DNA from 4 places in the Clostridium subterminale genome. Region 4 is predicted to be linked to each of the others. Evidence: riboswitches for the same ligand, from Rfam matches in the RefSeq annotation. Region 4 holds a riboswitch; each other region holds the start of a gene.
The links. A riboswitch is a leader RNA that binds a small molecule or an ion and turns the genes downstream of it on or off. The one in region 4 is predicted to bind cyclic di-GMP.

Region 1: it holds a riboswitch for cyclic di-GMP, as region 4 does, so the genes downstream of both, ABDZ93_RS17240 (response regulator) here and flgB (flagellar basal body rod protein FlgB) in region 4, are expected to answer to the same signal.
Region 2: it holds a riboswitch for cyclic di-GMP, as region 4 does, so the genes downstream of both, ABDZ93_RS06295 (SpaA isopeptide-forming pilin-related protein) here and flgB (flagellar basal body rod protein FlgB) in region 4, are expected to answer to the same signal.
Region 3: it holds a riboswitch for cyclic di-GMP, as region 4 does, so the genes downstream of both, ABDZ93_RS14200 (TasA family protein) here and flgB (flagellar basal body rod protein FlgB) in region 4, are expected to answer to the same signal.

Annotation. Positions count from the first base shown of each region.
Region 1 covers NZ_BAAACI010000008.1:154,460-158,013, forward strand. Annotated here, with positions in the region: gene ABDZ93_RS17225 (TetR/AcrR family transcriptional regulator) at 1-37, shown strand, start outside; gene ABDZ93_RS17230 (diguanylate cyclase domain-containing protein) at 107-1,033, opposite strand; gene ABDZ93_RS17235 (chemotaxis protein CheC) at 1,026-1,661, opposite strand; gene ABDZ93_RS17240 (response regulator) at 1,654-2,025, opposite strand; cyclic di-GMP riboswitch class II at 2,104-2,186, opposite strand; gene ABDZ93_RS17245 (GNAT family N-acetyltransferase) at 2,325-2,858, opposite strand; gene sstT (serine/threonine transporter SstT) at 3,468-3,554, shown strand, end outside.
Region 2 covers NZ_BAAACI010000002.1:94,483-98,036, forward strand. Annotated here, with positions in the region: gene ABDZ93_RS06295 (SpaA isopeptide-forming pilin-related protein) at 1-1,925, opposite strand, end outside; cyclic di-GMP riboswitch class II at 1,997-2,078, opposite strand; cyclic di-GMP riboswitch class II at 2,252-2,333, opposite strand; cyclic di-GMP riboswitch class II at 2,506-2,587, opposite strand; cyclic di-GMP riboswitch class II at 2,940-3,026, opposite strand; gene ABDZ93_RS06300 (S1C family serine protease) at 3,300-3,554, opposite strand, start outside.
Region 3 covers NZ_BAAACI010000007.1:104,321-107,874, forward strand. Annotated here, with positions in the region: gene ABDZ93_RS14190 (WG repeat-containing protein) at 1-81, shown strand, start outside; gene dhaS (dihydroxyacetone kinase transcriptional activator DhaS) at 174-740, opposite strand; gene ABDZ93_RS14200 (TasA family protein) at 991-1,569, opposite strand; cyclic di-GMP riboswitch class II at 1,601-1,685, opposite strand; gene ABDZ93_RS14205 (signal peptidase I) at 1,736-2,308, opposite strand; gene ABDZ93_RS14210 (ATP-binding protein) at 2,610-3,371, opposite strand.
Region 4 covers NZ_BAAACI010000001.1:671,765-675,318, forward strand. Annotated here, with positions in the region: gene fliF (flagellar basal-body MS-ring/collar protein FliF) at 1-1,133, opposite strand, end outside; gene fliE (flagellar hook-basal body complex protein FliE) at 1,150-1,470, opposite strand; gene flgC (flagellar basal body rod protein FlgC) at 1,491-1,922, opposite strand; gene flgB (flagellar basal body rod protein FlgB) at 1,925-2,305, opposite strand; cyclic di-GMP riboswitch class I at 2,716-2,798, opposite strand; gene ABDZ93_RS03520 (flagellin N-terminal helical domain-containing protein) at 2,907-3,554, opposite strand, start outside.

The DNA of each region.
Region 1 (3,554 bases), on a different contig from region 4:
TGTAGAAAGCATTCCTGCATTTATGCAAAAAAAATAAACTCTAAGCTAAGTTACATAAAACAAGGATACTTGTAATCTCTACACAGTACCCTTGTTTTTACTATTATTAAAAGAAATAGTATCCATCCCCACCTAGTTTTTTAGCTTTATACATTGCTCTATCTGCTTCTAATATTAGTTCATCAATATCATTAGCCTCATCGGGTAATATACTAATACCTATGCTTAAAGATATTTTTATTTGCTCTTCTTTACAATATAAAATTTCAGTACTATTATTAATTCTGGAGGCTACAGCTTCGCAATCATGGTAACTCTTTATAGAATGTAGCAATATTAAAAATTCATCTCCACCAAATCTAGCAATTATATCCCCATTTCTAGTAGATTCTTTTAATATTTTAGCTACATGAATGAGAACCTCGTCACCTTTTTTATGTCCATATGTATCATTTATATATTTGAATTTATCAACATCTATAAACATAAGCCCTAAAAGACTATTATTTCTTTTAGCATTATTATAAAATTCATCTGCCATTTTATAAAATAATGTTCTATTTGCTACACCTGTTAGTCCATCATAATAAGCTAATTTATTAATAGTTTTTTCCTTTTCCTTTAATTCTTTATTTAAAATATATAATTCATTCACATATTTTTTTAGTTGATCGATACGTAAAAATTGATTAGTCACATCAATAAATTCAATAAGTATAAAATTCAAATTATCTTTCTCTATTCTACTTATCTTTAAATTTAAATTTTTATTATTACTTAGCAAATCTTTATGCATTGCTGCTGAAAAAAATATTTTTCTTCCATCATTGACTATGCACTTCATTGTATCTTTAAAATAACCTTTATTCAGACTTGGAATAATATCATATATACAGCTATTTATTACCTTATCCTCACTAATATGAGTTAAACATTCCATATAGCTATTCCAAAATAAAACTTTTAAATCTTCGTCTAATATTATTATTCCTTCATCTATACTATCTAATATATTATATAAAATTCTATCCACAGAAATCATCTTCTATCATTCCTACTTTATTTAATAATTGACTTAATGAACTTAAAGTAAGATTAATTATTATAGCACCTGCTATTTCTGAATTGTCTATTTTAAAGGTTATATATAGCATCAAAATATGCTCATACTCTTTGCTCTTTATATTTTTTTCAAAATCTACTTTATTAAATACGTTAACTTCTGGTAAAGTATAATTTAATCTTAATTTTAGATAATTTCCTATTTCTCCAATTATTGAATTTAATATTATATTACCAATTTCCTTTATAATATCAAAATCTATATCAGTAAAATTCATATTACTTAGTTGATTTTCATCATTTTCATTTAAACACAGGTCTATAAATGTTCTCATTTTATCTGCTGGAAATATTAAACTTGCCTTTCCTCTCAGTTCATCTTCAAATGCTATAGAGGATACCATTATAGTTCCTTGCATTACTTGTGGAAGATAATCATCTATTGCTATTGTTTTTTCATTTAAACTTAAAATTTTCAAATTTGGTACATTTAATAATATTTTTTTATTTATTATTTCAGACAGTATACTCGCTGATTTACCAACACTTATATTAAATAACTCTTTTAATATATCTTCTCTTTCTACTCTATTATTCATTTCGAACATTCCTTATTATCTCACATATAGATTTGGCTTTTTCTTCAGTAAAGGGCTTGTTTATAAATTCTATTACCCCATATGATTCTATTTCTTCTTTTATACTTTTTTGAACATCTGCAGAAACTACAATTATTTTTGCATTAGAATCATACTCATTTATTAGTTTTATCAGTTCTCCTCCATTTAATTTAGGCATTAATAAATCCACAAATGTATAATCAGGTTTAATACTTTTGTACTTTTCTAATCCTTCTTCTCCATCCTTTGCAAAATAAGTGTTTACACCATCTAAATATTTTACAATTAAGTTACCTATTATTTTTTGAGAAAAAGTAGAATCATCAATAATTAAAATATTCATTTTTACATATACCTCCTATGTTTAGTTATGTAATAATTCATCAAATATAAAATTAAAACCCTATATTCATAAAATTATGAATATAGGGTCGGTTGCATCACTAACTCCATACATATAAGATGCCCAAACTAAATATGTATTTCACAGTTTCCCTTGTATTTTAATCCAATTTAAATTATAACATTTAAATATTATCATTTAATATAAACTGTTTCAATAGTTATTTATCTTAATTTTCAAAGTTATACTTTAATTGGGTTAGTTGACTAATCTTTTATTTGCTCATGCATGTGTCATTTTTATAATGAAAACTCTAATTGATAATCTCTTGTGTCATTTTCATATAGTTCTTGATTTATTTCCTCCGCTTCTTTACATCCTATTGAAAAATAAAAAGCAATTGTTTCTTCAGCAGAACCTGCACAAATATAAATTTTATCTGCTTTCCACTCTCTTGCAACATTTGCAGAAAGTATGAATAACCTTTTGCCTATTCCTTTATTTCTACATTCTAAAGTTATGAAAAGTTGATCTAATAAAACATAATTAAATTTTTCACCAAAAAATTTACGGTTAACTGTTGAAAATCCCAATAATTTGTTATTCGTATCAAAAGCACCAATGGCACTTCCACCACTTAAAATAGTTTTTTTCAACTCTCTAAGATGGTATTCATACCCATTTGGCCAATCACAATCATGATAATTGATTTCCACTAATTTACGGTTTCCATCCACCTCTCTCCATGCCTTTCCTATATATTGAGATGGATTCATTTTGTTTATATGCTCACATTCTCCTAATTCTAATTTTCTATATATAACATTTGACATACTTTTACCTCCCCATATTTATGTATAGTAACCTTGACTATATAATACTTTGAACTCTTTAGAAATTACCTTTTTCTATTAAGTTCTTTACAATAACTCTACTTTTTCATCTTTTATTTACATAATACACATATTCAAGTAAAAAGCCAATAACTCAAGCTTTAATGCTTGAATTTATTTTTCCTGCATACTTTAGTAAAATCTTCGTTTTCGATTAAAGTTTTATTTTGAGTGAATAATTAACGAAGTACTATCCTAAAATAGTATTGATATAGGTAACTATATGTTTTAATAATGCTTGTCTAAAGGTAAATTCCTGCATTCAAAGTGATTTTATTAAAATTTTGAATTTAATCATATTCACCTTTAGATTAGATTTACACTAATTTTAATGATAATTTCAAAATAAATTATACTTTCAAATTATTTATTTTATAGGACATTTATGTAAAGGTGTCCATTAATTAATTGAAAATTCATATGCTTTTCCACTTCACATTAGTGAAGATTCATGATAAACTTATTTTTACCAAAGTATTTCCTAGTAACAAATTTAAATTCACTTCACCTTACTTAGTTTTTATCTTACGTAATAGGAGGAAAAATATTATGAAAAATCTAATGAAGAAATGGAATAAATTAAGTTTAGTAAAAAGAATAATTATAGGCCTAATCATTGGTATTATATTGGCGGTA
Region 2 (3,554 bases), on a different contig from region 4:
GACTCTTTTGCTTGATTTCCATTAATCATAACGGATTTAGGAACAAATTCTTGTCCTTCCTTTATAACATCTGTAACATAGGCATTGGGAAGGGTCATTTTGTTTTTATTAACTACTATCTTCCATGTAATTTCTCTAGCAACATAGTTATAGTCTTTACTAGATTTATTTATAACTTGGCTCTGTACTTTCTGTGTGCCTTGGTAGGTGGAAGGTTTTATATTATCGCCAGTTAATTCAGCAACATTATAATAGGTCTCATTCCTATTTCCTGCATAAACCTTAGGGTCTGTTACTTTTGTTTTAAATCTTATTATATAGGTTTCATTAATATCTTTACCAAAGGTATAGGTTAGTGTTCCAGTTTTTTCTGCATCGTTTACTTCTGGTACATAGTTAAAGCTTCCTCCTGGAACATCTTTATCTATAGTAGCAGAACCATCTACATACTCTTGTCCTAATTTTATTTTATCAGTGAAAATTGGATTTTTTATGGTTCCGCTGTTCCAGTTAATCATAACTTCCCAAGTTATTTCTCCTGTAGCTGGGTTATATCCTACTCCTTGCTTAGAAATAACGTTACTAGGTACGTCAACTCCCTTTTCATCTAAAGCGTTACCTGGAACCCCTTCTCCTGTAATAGTTGCCTTATTATTATAGGTTTTCCATTCATTAGAATTAAATATATCATCAGATACATCTGTTGAAAATTCAATTTTATGAGGTTCATTAATAGCTGTTGGAAAAGTGTAGGTGAATTTTTGTCCATTTATAGTATAATTGTCGTTAGTTGGATTTCCATCTATTTTTACGCTACCTTGTGTAACAGTTAATCCACTAGGTATATCATCTGTAACTACAGCATTGGGAATGCTTAGAGCATTGTTATTTACATAAATAACCCAATTTATTCTCTTTGTTGCTGCATCATAGTTTCCATCTTTTCTAATGAAGTCTGTAAAAATACTAACTGATGCCTCATTAGAATCTACACTAGTTCCATCATGATTAAAGATTGCTTTATTATATTCATATATTGTAGCTCCTTCACTTTCAAAAACTTTTGGATTTACTACCTTAGTTTTGAAGGTAATTACTTGATATGTGTCTATAACACTTGGAAAGCTATAAGTTAATTTTTTATTGCTATAATCATAGTTATAATTTGCTTCATCTGCATTAGCTCCATTTATGGTAACAGAACCTGGTATAAATTCTTGTCCCTCTGGAATGTTGTCCACAATTTCAGCATTATTAACCTTAACTCCTTCTGAATTAGCAATTACCTCCCAGGTAATCTCATTTTTAGAAGGGTCATAACTTCCTTCCTTCATAACAGAAGCATCAGGAATTTCAGGTTGCTCAAAATTCACATTAACTATAACTGGTGAAGAATTTCCTCCAATTTCAAATTTAATAGGGACTGGATTATCTCCTCCTATTTGATCAGGATCAAATTGAGTATCAATATAAAAGAATCCTGAAACATTGGAATTATTCTCAGCAAATTCAGTAAAAGTAATGGTAACATTGCCATTGGTTTCTATTTTAACATTTGCAATTGTATCACCATTATCAAGTGTAATAGGGAAATTTAGTGTACTTATTATTTGTATTTCCTTAGGTATTTTAATTGTATAAATATCACCTTTTTTTACTGTACCCTGATTTGGTACAGTAAATTTATAAGTTAGTTTAACTTCTTCATTCTTACTTATTGGATTTGATGACTCATTTATAGGTTTACCATCGCCATCAGTTAAAGTTACTTCAGTTATAAATGGAAAATTACTTGTAATATCCATAGCATCAGCTTGTGCTATAGGAATAATATTAAAAATTTGGCAAACTGCAATAGCTAAAGCCATAAAAACAGATAATCTCTTCTTTAGTTTAGACCTAAGTTTAAATTTCATTTTCTTCATAATCTTCCTCCTTAATAAATTTTTACAAACAAAAAACCGACCCCATGCCAATCTTATATAAATATAAGATTGGTTATAAAGGTCGGTTGCACCACTAACTCCGTATATACAAAGTGCCCAAATTAGTATATACTTCAATGTTTCCTTATAACTTTTAGTAAATTATATTCAATATTTTGTGGAATAAAATTAAATCAATATATGCTTCTCTTCATTTTAGTATAAAAATAGATAGTTTCTTCTTTGGCTTAGGGGTAGGTTTAAATTTTATTTTCTTCATAATCTTCCTCCTTAATGAATTTTTACAAACAAAAAACCGACCTTAAATTAATAACGGTCGGTTGCACTACTAACTCTGTATATACAAAGTGCCCAAATTAGTATATACTTCAATGTTTCCTTATAACTTTTAGTAAATTGTATTCAATATTTTGTGGAACAAAATTAAATCAATCTATGCTTCTCTTCATTTTAGTATAAAAATAGATAGTTTCTCCTTTAGCTTAGGGTAGGTTTAAATTTTATTTTCTTCATAATCTTCCTCCTTAATGAATTTTTACAAACAAAAAACCGACCTTAAATTAATAACGGTCGGTTGCACTACTAACTCTGTATATACAAAGTGCCCAAATTAGTATATACTTCAATGTTTCCTTATAACTTTTAGTAAATTGTATTCAAAAATTTATAAACAAATCCAAATCATTTAATATCTATTATTATTTAACATACTTTATTAATTAAGTATAACTTTATATTTAGTATTTGTCTATACATTTTTTACTTTTATACTAATATTTCCTATACTCAGTTTTTAAATTTTAAATATAATATATAAATATAATGCAATTATTTTTAGGTTGAGCGCTACTCTAATTCCTTATTCTATCCATTTATTAAATACAGCCCCATATAACCTATTTAATTTATATTGCTTTACAAGAAAATCTCTATTAAATTTTTCAACTTATATAACAAAAACCGACCCTACTAATCTTATACCTATCTACGTTTGATTATAAAGGTCGGTTACACTACTAACTCCATATATATATATTATGCGCCCAAATTAATATATACTTCAATGTTTCCTTAAAACTCTTACTAAATTATATATGCTATTTCATATGAGAATATAGCATATATAATTGTATCAGTCAATAAATTAATTACATAAAATACATAATTATCTATAAATATTATCAAAAGTAATATATGTTTGTTTATTGTTTTAACGTATAATATCTTATATATTAACAATGTTATGATTCATATCTAAAAAATAATAGGCATGAAACATTGATAACTCAAGCTTCATGCCTATTGAAATTTTATAATATTATAATTAGGGGATAATTATAATTATTAACTTAATTATTCTACTACTAAAGTAGCTTGCATTGTTTGACCTTTTCTTATAAATTCTATAGGAATACTATCTCCTTCTTTAAAGGACTCTTTTTCCTTATTTAACTCTTCAACTGTCTTAACAGTTTTCTTACCAATTTTAGTAATTACATCTCCAGGTTGTAGTCCACCCTTTTGGGCAATACTAAAGTCTTCTACAGATTGAATATACACACCTACTGGTAAGTTAAATTGTTTTGATAAATCTTCAGTTATATCTCT
Region 3 (3,554 bases), on a different contig from region 4:
TATGAGGATAATGCTCCTATAGCTGTGAAATTAGATAATCAGTGGTTTTATATTGATAAGAATGGTAATAAACTAAAGTAACTTTTAAATCATAGCTATATGTAATATTTTATAATTATACTAATGCTTTAAAGAATATATAAGTTTTAAAGGATGCATGATGGATATAGTTATTATGCATCCTTTTCATATCTCTCTAGTGCTCTCATAAAGTTACCTTCTACTAATTCACTTAACTTTTCAATAATCGTGTGAGAATCTTCCTTCATTCCACCATTCATCCATTGAATTACCAAGCCTGTAAAAGCTAAAGTATAAAAATTTGCAATAAACTTCTTATTATCTTCTGTAGCCTTCATATTTTTGGAAACTTCATTAACTACTCCAATAATTAAATCATAAGTAACTGTGTAAAGATATAAATCTAGATGATTTTTTCCTAAGGAATTTAAAGTATTCATACAAAATCTTCTATTGCTTTCTATATAGTTGAAAATCTTTTGAAATCCATCAGTCCAGGTGCTATAACTTCTATATTGTGATATACTTTCCACCGCTTCTGTTTCATAAATCCACTCTAATAAATTGTATATATCTTGAAAATGATAATAAAATGTTTGTCTATTTAGTCCACAGTTATCAACTATATCTTTAACATATATTTTATTTAAAGATGTAGAATTCATTAATTCCTTTAAAGATTTAGCTAATGCTTTCTTGGTTATTATTGAATTTGACATAGGTATCTCTTTCCTCCCTATGGATTTTTTCATCGTTATATTTACTATACATTATATTATCATTTTATTCCATTAATTTTATATTACCACTTTTTAAAGTTTGTAAATATTTCTACAATAATAAAGAGCTATCTTAAAATTAGTTCAACATTATATGAAGTTGATCAATTTAAGATAGCTCTATGATTTATAATATTATATGCTATAATTAAGTCACAATAATATTATAAATATTTTCTTTTATTATATTTTACTGCTCTATTACTTGATGTGCTCCAACTTTTACAAATTCTTGAGCATCAGTATTAATAAGTTTTTCCATCCAATCATTACCTGCATTTGTAGGAACAGTAACTCTAACTGTCATTTTAATAAAATCTCTAACTTCCATTCCATTTTCATATACTCTATTAGGAACATTTGGATCTATTTGTGCATGACCATGTTGAGAAGTGAAGTTTACCATCTCAAGTTTTAACCCATCAACTAATTTAGGATTAAATTCCACTGTTGTATCTGCTTTTAAAGTTCCATAATTAGCAACTATTATGTCTCTTTCGAAAGTATCTCCTGGCTTAACATTTTCAAAGCTTAATGTCTTTCCACCATCTTTGTCAACTACTTCTGTAACTTTCGATGTAGCCCTCCAACTATCGGCATTAGCATCTGTAGCCCAATATGCTTTTACATCTAATTTACCCATTGTAATGTTTACTTCATTTTTTAATGAATCACTATCAGTAAAATAAGCATAAGTACCATATCCTCCTACCCCTGTCGTAATTGCCGCTGCCATTAATAATGACACAATTTTAATTTTAGTTTTCAATTTAAATTCCTCCCATAAAATATAATATTTATTATATAATGGTGTGGATTCACTATTAACTCCATATTCACTAAGTGACCATATACAGTGAATACTTCTTCGCTCCCTTTATAAACCTTTTGAAAATATAAAATTAAATTTTAAATAATATTAATAATGAAGTTGACTATTCAATACTTTTTTTCTTTATTCTAAGCAACTTAACTTCTTTAAATATTTCCTTTATAATATAGTACATAATTATTATCCAAGCCAAAGCTAAAAATTGAATACTTTGTATTTTACTTATTATAAATCCACATCTAGGTATTTTGAAACAATACCTAGATATTATCTGGCTAGCACTTACCTGTTTCTCATCATTGGCTTTATTATCATCCCCCTTAGTAGTAAAGGTAGTTCCATCTTCAGCATTTTCAACTATTCTATGTGTTACTAACATGTTTCCTACTTTAAATGTAATAACATCCCCAACTTTAAGTTTAGATGTATCTTTTATCTTAGCCCCAATTATTAAATCCTGTGAGTAAAACTCTGGATTCATACTTTCTGATAATACATTTAAATAAGTATATCCAAGTATACTTGGTACATATTCCTTATCGACTCTTATTTTTAAGCTTTGAATTACAATCGTAAACAATAATATAATTAGTGCACAACACAATGTTTTTTTTGTATACTTAAATATTTTTTTTAAAATGTCCTTATTATGTTGTTTTCTTTTTTCTTTTTTCATTATTTTTAATTTCCTTTCTCACATAAAATAATTTCAATAAACTATTAAATATGAATACTTTAACTGGAATAGGTAAACTACTTACTCTATTTATTCAAAAGAACCCATTCAAGAATAACATTTATAGATTTACAAATAATGTATTCACATATTTATATTACCTTTTTATGTTATTATTGTCAACATATCCCTAGTATTATAATATTTAAAAAAATAAAAAGTTACCTCTCCACAAAAGTTTCAAGGTAACTCCTTCACGTATCTAATAATATTTAAAACATATAAGTTATGAATCTATTACTTACTTTATAATATTACCATTACTTGTAATAGTAATCTCAGTATAAGGTACAATTACCTCTGAAGCAAGCATTGCTTTTTTAACTGCTGAAACTATTCCTGAGCAGCATGGTACTTCCATTCTAACTACAGTTATACTCTTTATATTGTTCTTCTTAAGTATTTCAGTTAATTTATTCTTATAATGTTCATTGTCATCAAGTTTTGGACATCCTATTACTGTTATTTTATCTTTCATAAAGTCTCTATGAAAATTTCCATAAGCATAAGCTGTACAATCTGCTGCTACTAATAAGTTAGCATTATTTAGATATGGTGCACTAGTATTTATTAAATTCAATTGCACTGGCCATTGCATAAGTTCAGAGTTATTTTCAGTAGTACTCTCTCTTTTCTTAGGCATAGTTTCCATAGCAATTATTGGTTTTCTCTCAATGGTTTTAGCCATGGTTCCAGGACATCCACATGGAAGTTTTTCTTCTTTATTTATGTGATTATCTTTAATTTCTTTAGGTTTATTATCCAATTCTAAAATTCTTGCCTTTACTGCATCATCATCATACTCATCTGCTTCTCTTTCTATAATCTCTATAGCTGCTGTAGGACAATTAGGTAAACAATCACCTAATCCATCACAATATATATCACTAACAAGCTTTGCCTTTCCATTCACTAGTTCTATAGCTTTTTCATGACAAGCATTAACACATAATCCGCAACCATTACACTTTTCCTCATGGATCTTAATTATCTTTCTCTTCATAACAAATCCTCCAAACCTATTATTTAATCTTAATTAGCATATTTCCCAAAATAATTATTATTTTATTACACTTACCTTTTATTTACTTTCAACAACACATTTAAAATAAACTATTTTTACTATAGCTTAATTATAACTATATTTCCATAATAGGTCTGTAACTTTTGTTACATATTTGAGATT
Region 4 (3,554 bases):
GAAACTAAATTTTTTATAGTATTTTTAGTAGCATTATCTATATCTCCATTAACAACTACAGATGTGGTAATTCTCTCCACTTGCCCTGGAGCTTTTACCACTGTTTCTTCACTTTTAGAATTATTAAAGTTTCTAGTTTCTTCAGAATAACCTGCTTTTTCAGTATTTTTTTCTGCATCTTGTGCATTAGTCATATTGTTATCTACAGTACTTCCAGAAGTATTTTCAGTATCTTTACTATTATCTTTAATGATATGTTCACTTACTACCGCCGAAGTCTTCGGATCATATGTAACATTATTCTGCTTTACAGCATCAAAGTTAAGCTCTGCATTTACAGATACTTTCACATTATCTTTGTAAATTGGCTCTAGTACATTTAAAATTTTCTTTTCATATTCTTTTTCAACTTTTTTAGTTGAATCAATTTGGTTTTCTGTGCTAGTAGCCTGAGTTCCTTTTTCATTATCAAATAAACCTTCTGTTAATAACTTTAAATTGTCTGATACTATTGTAACATCTTCCTTATCTAAGTTTTCCACACTGCCTGTTACTAGGTGCACAATAGCCTTAACTTGTTCTGGTGAAAGTTCATTTCCTGGCACTAACTTTACTGTTACTGAAGCACTGGCAGGAGCTGGTTTAGTTACAAAGGCTGAGTTGTTAGGTAAAACTAAATTTACCTTTGCTGCTTCAACTTCCTCAAATCCCTTTATAGTTCTTTCTAATTCTCCAGAAAGTGCTCTTTGATACATTATTCTTGACTCTTCATCTGTAGCTCCTATGCTACCTTTATCAAAAAGTTCAAATCCTTGACTTCCTTCTGTTATTTGCACCTCTGACAGCATTTCCATTCTCAACTTGTCTACTTGAGACTTTTCAACTAAGATTGAATTTCCTTCTATTTTGTACTTAGTTCCTTTGCCTTCTAAATTGGCTATAATCTTTCCTGAATCTTGGGAATCCATATTTGAAAATAAAACTGTATACTTTGGTTTAAGTGATACATAAAGTAGGGTTCCTATTGCTAAAACTGTCACTACTGAAATTATCACTAAAGCTATCTTTCTAGTTTTCGACATGGAATTCCACTTATCTTTTATCTTCTTCATTAGCTCCGATAGCTTACTCATCTAATCCTTACCTCCATTATACTTGCATATTATTAAATTCCTTATAAGCATCAACCAGCTTATTTCTTATTTGAATAGCAAGCTCTAAGGACATAGATGCTTCTTCTGTGGCTAACACTACTTCATTGATACTTTTTTCTCCAGCAATATATCCTTTTATATTATTATCTGCTTCCACCTGCAAATCGTTCACTTTTTGTAACTCATCCTTCATTATAACTGCAAAACCTGTGCCATTTGAAGAGCTATTCTCCTCAGTATCCCTTTCTTTTACCCCATAAATTTGTTGTAATTCATTTTGAAAGATTGTTGCGTTTGGTATGTAACTGTTTATCATAAAGTACTACTCCTATCCTATTATTTACCTATTTCTAAAGTTTTTAAAAACATACTCTTTTGTGCATTCATTGCATTGACATTTGCTTCATAAGCTCTACTTGATGCAATTAACTCTACCATTTCATTTGAGATATTTACATTAGGCATAGTTACAAATCCTTCTTCATCAGCATCTGGATGACTTGGATTATATACTTTAGTAAGCTCTGATTCATCATCTACAATGCCTACTGCTTTAATGCCATTTAGCTTATTCTCTACTTTTCCAGTGCTTCTATTGTAAGCTTCCTTTAAATTTTCTTGAAACACAGCTATTTTTCTTACATAGGGTTTTCCATCTTCTCCTCTAGTAGTCCCAGCATTAACAATATTAGATGATATAGTGTCCATTCTTAATCTTTCTGCTGTAAGCCCACTAGCTGAAATTCTTAACCCCCTAAATGCCTCCATTTTTAGTTCCCTCCTTTTATAACTCTACTTGTACTGTTTATTTTTCCACTGGCAAATCTAACTAACGATTCATACATCATGGTATTAGAAGCTTGACTTGTCATTTCAGTTTCAATATCCACGTTATTTCCATCTTCTCTCATAGACGTACTGTCATCTCTTTTAACTTGTACATCCTTACTTCTCATTCCTATATGTTTTTCATTTGTAATTTTTAACTTACCACTAGCTGTTGACTCTTCCATAACCTGTTCAAAGGGAACATAATACCTTTTATAATCTTTCATATTTACATTTGCTATATTATTAGCAATAACCTTATTAGCCTCTACGGTTACGTTCATAGATTTTTTTAGCAACCCATATACTTCATTTTGCGACATTTTATACCTCCACATCCTATAAGAACATACTTATCGTTTATAAATTAGACATAAACTTTAAATTCCCTTCTTTTTTTGTTAGTTACATGAATTATTATTTATTCTTACATACTTTAACCTTACTTTTAATAGAAATAATTCTACAAATTTCATCATTAGTAAAACATATACTGATAAACTTCAAATAATATTGGTTGCATATAACCTTATATAAATATTAATTGTAAAACACAAATCTAGTAAATGTTTACAATATAATATACTCCATAAAATTTATTGCAATTCTTATGAAAAATCAGAAATTTCACACAATAAAAAGCTACTCAAAAAGAGTAGCTTTAAATTACAAAAGGTTAGAATAAAAGTATTATTTACTTCTATAATACCTAAAACAAAAAGTGTACTTACTCTTTGGCAACTGGCTGGCATCCCCTAAGGCTTAGCCCCTATAGCTTTGCGTCACTAACTTTCGTGAGTTTTGCGTATTAAATTTTTCACATATTTGCATTATATACTATATTTTTCTTTCATTCAACATTTATACTTAAAATTATTTATTTTTTGCTTAAAATTCCTTATTTGCTACATGAAATTACTTTTTTTATTTATTAGGGTATACATTGCTTAATATTTGCAAAATATCCTTTGGAAATTGGTTCGTTTGAGCCATCATCGCCATACCAGATTCTACCAGAATTGAGTTTTTAGAATACTCAATCATTTCAAATGCTACATCAGTTCCAGTAATGATAGCTTCTGCTCCCTCGATTTTACCAGATATTTCATTGGCATAATCCACTGTAGACTCCATTCTATTACTTAGAGCTCCATACTTTCCTCTTCCAGAATTCAACTTATTTATGGCATCATCTAAGCGATTTAAACTATCATCTATGTTGTCCACACTTATCTTATTGCTACCATCAACATTCACAAGTCCTAATCCTGAAGATGTAAAATTACGTGTTGGTAGTTTAATTACTTCTCCACTAGTTGCTCCAATAAGTAGATCAACTGTATCACCTGGATTATTTTTATCTGCTAACAGCTTTACACCATTCATTTCTGTATTATTAGCGGTAAAAGTTATATGTTCTAGATTTTGGTCTATTTCCTTTTGAATAATGGCTCTATCTTCCTCCGTAGTAGCTCCTCCAGCTTGAACCATAAGTTCTCTAGCCCTTTGTAAAGACTCACTTATATTTTGCATACCACCATCCATAGTTTGCATAAGACTTACACTATCTTG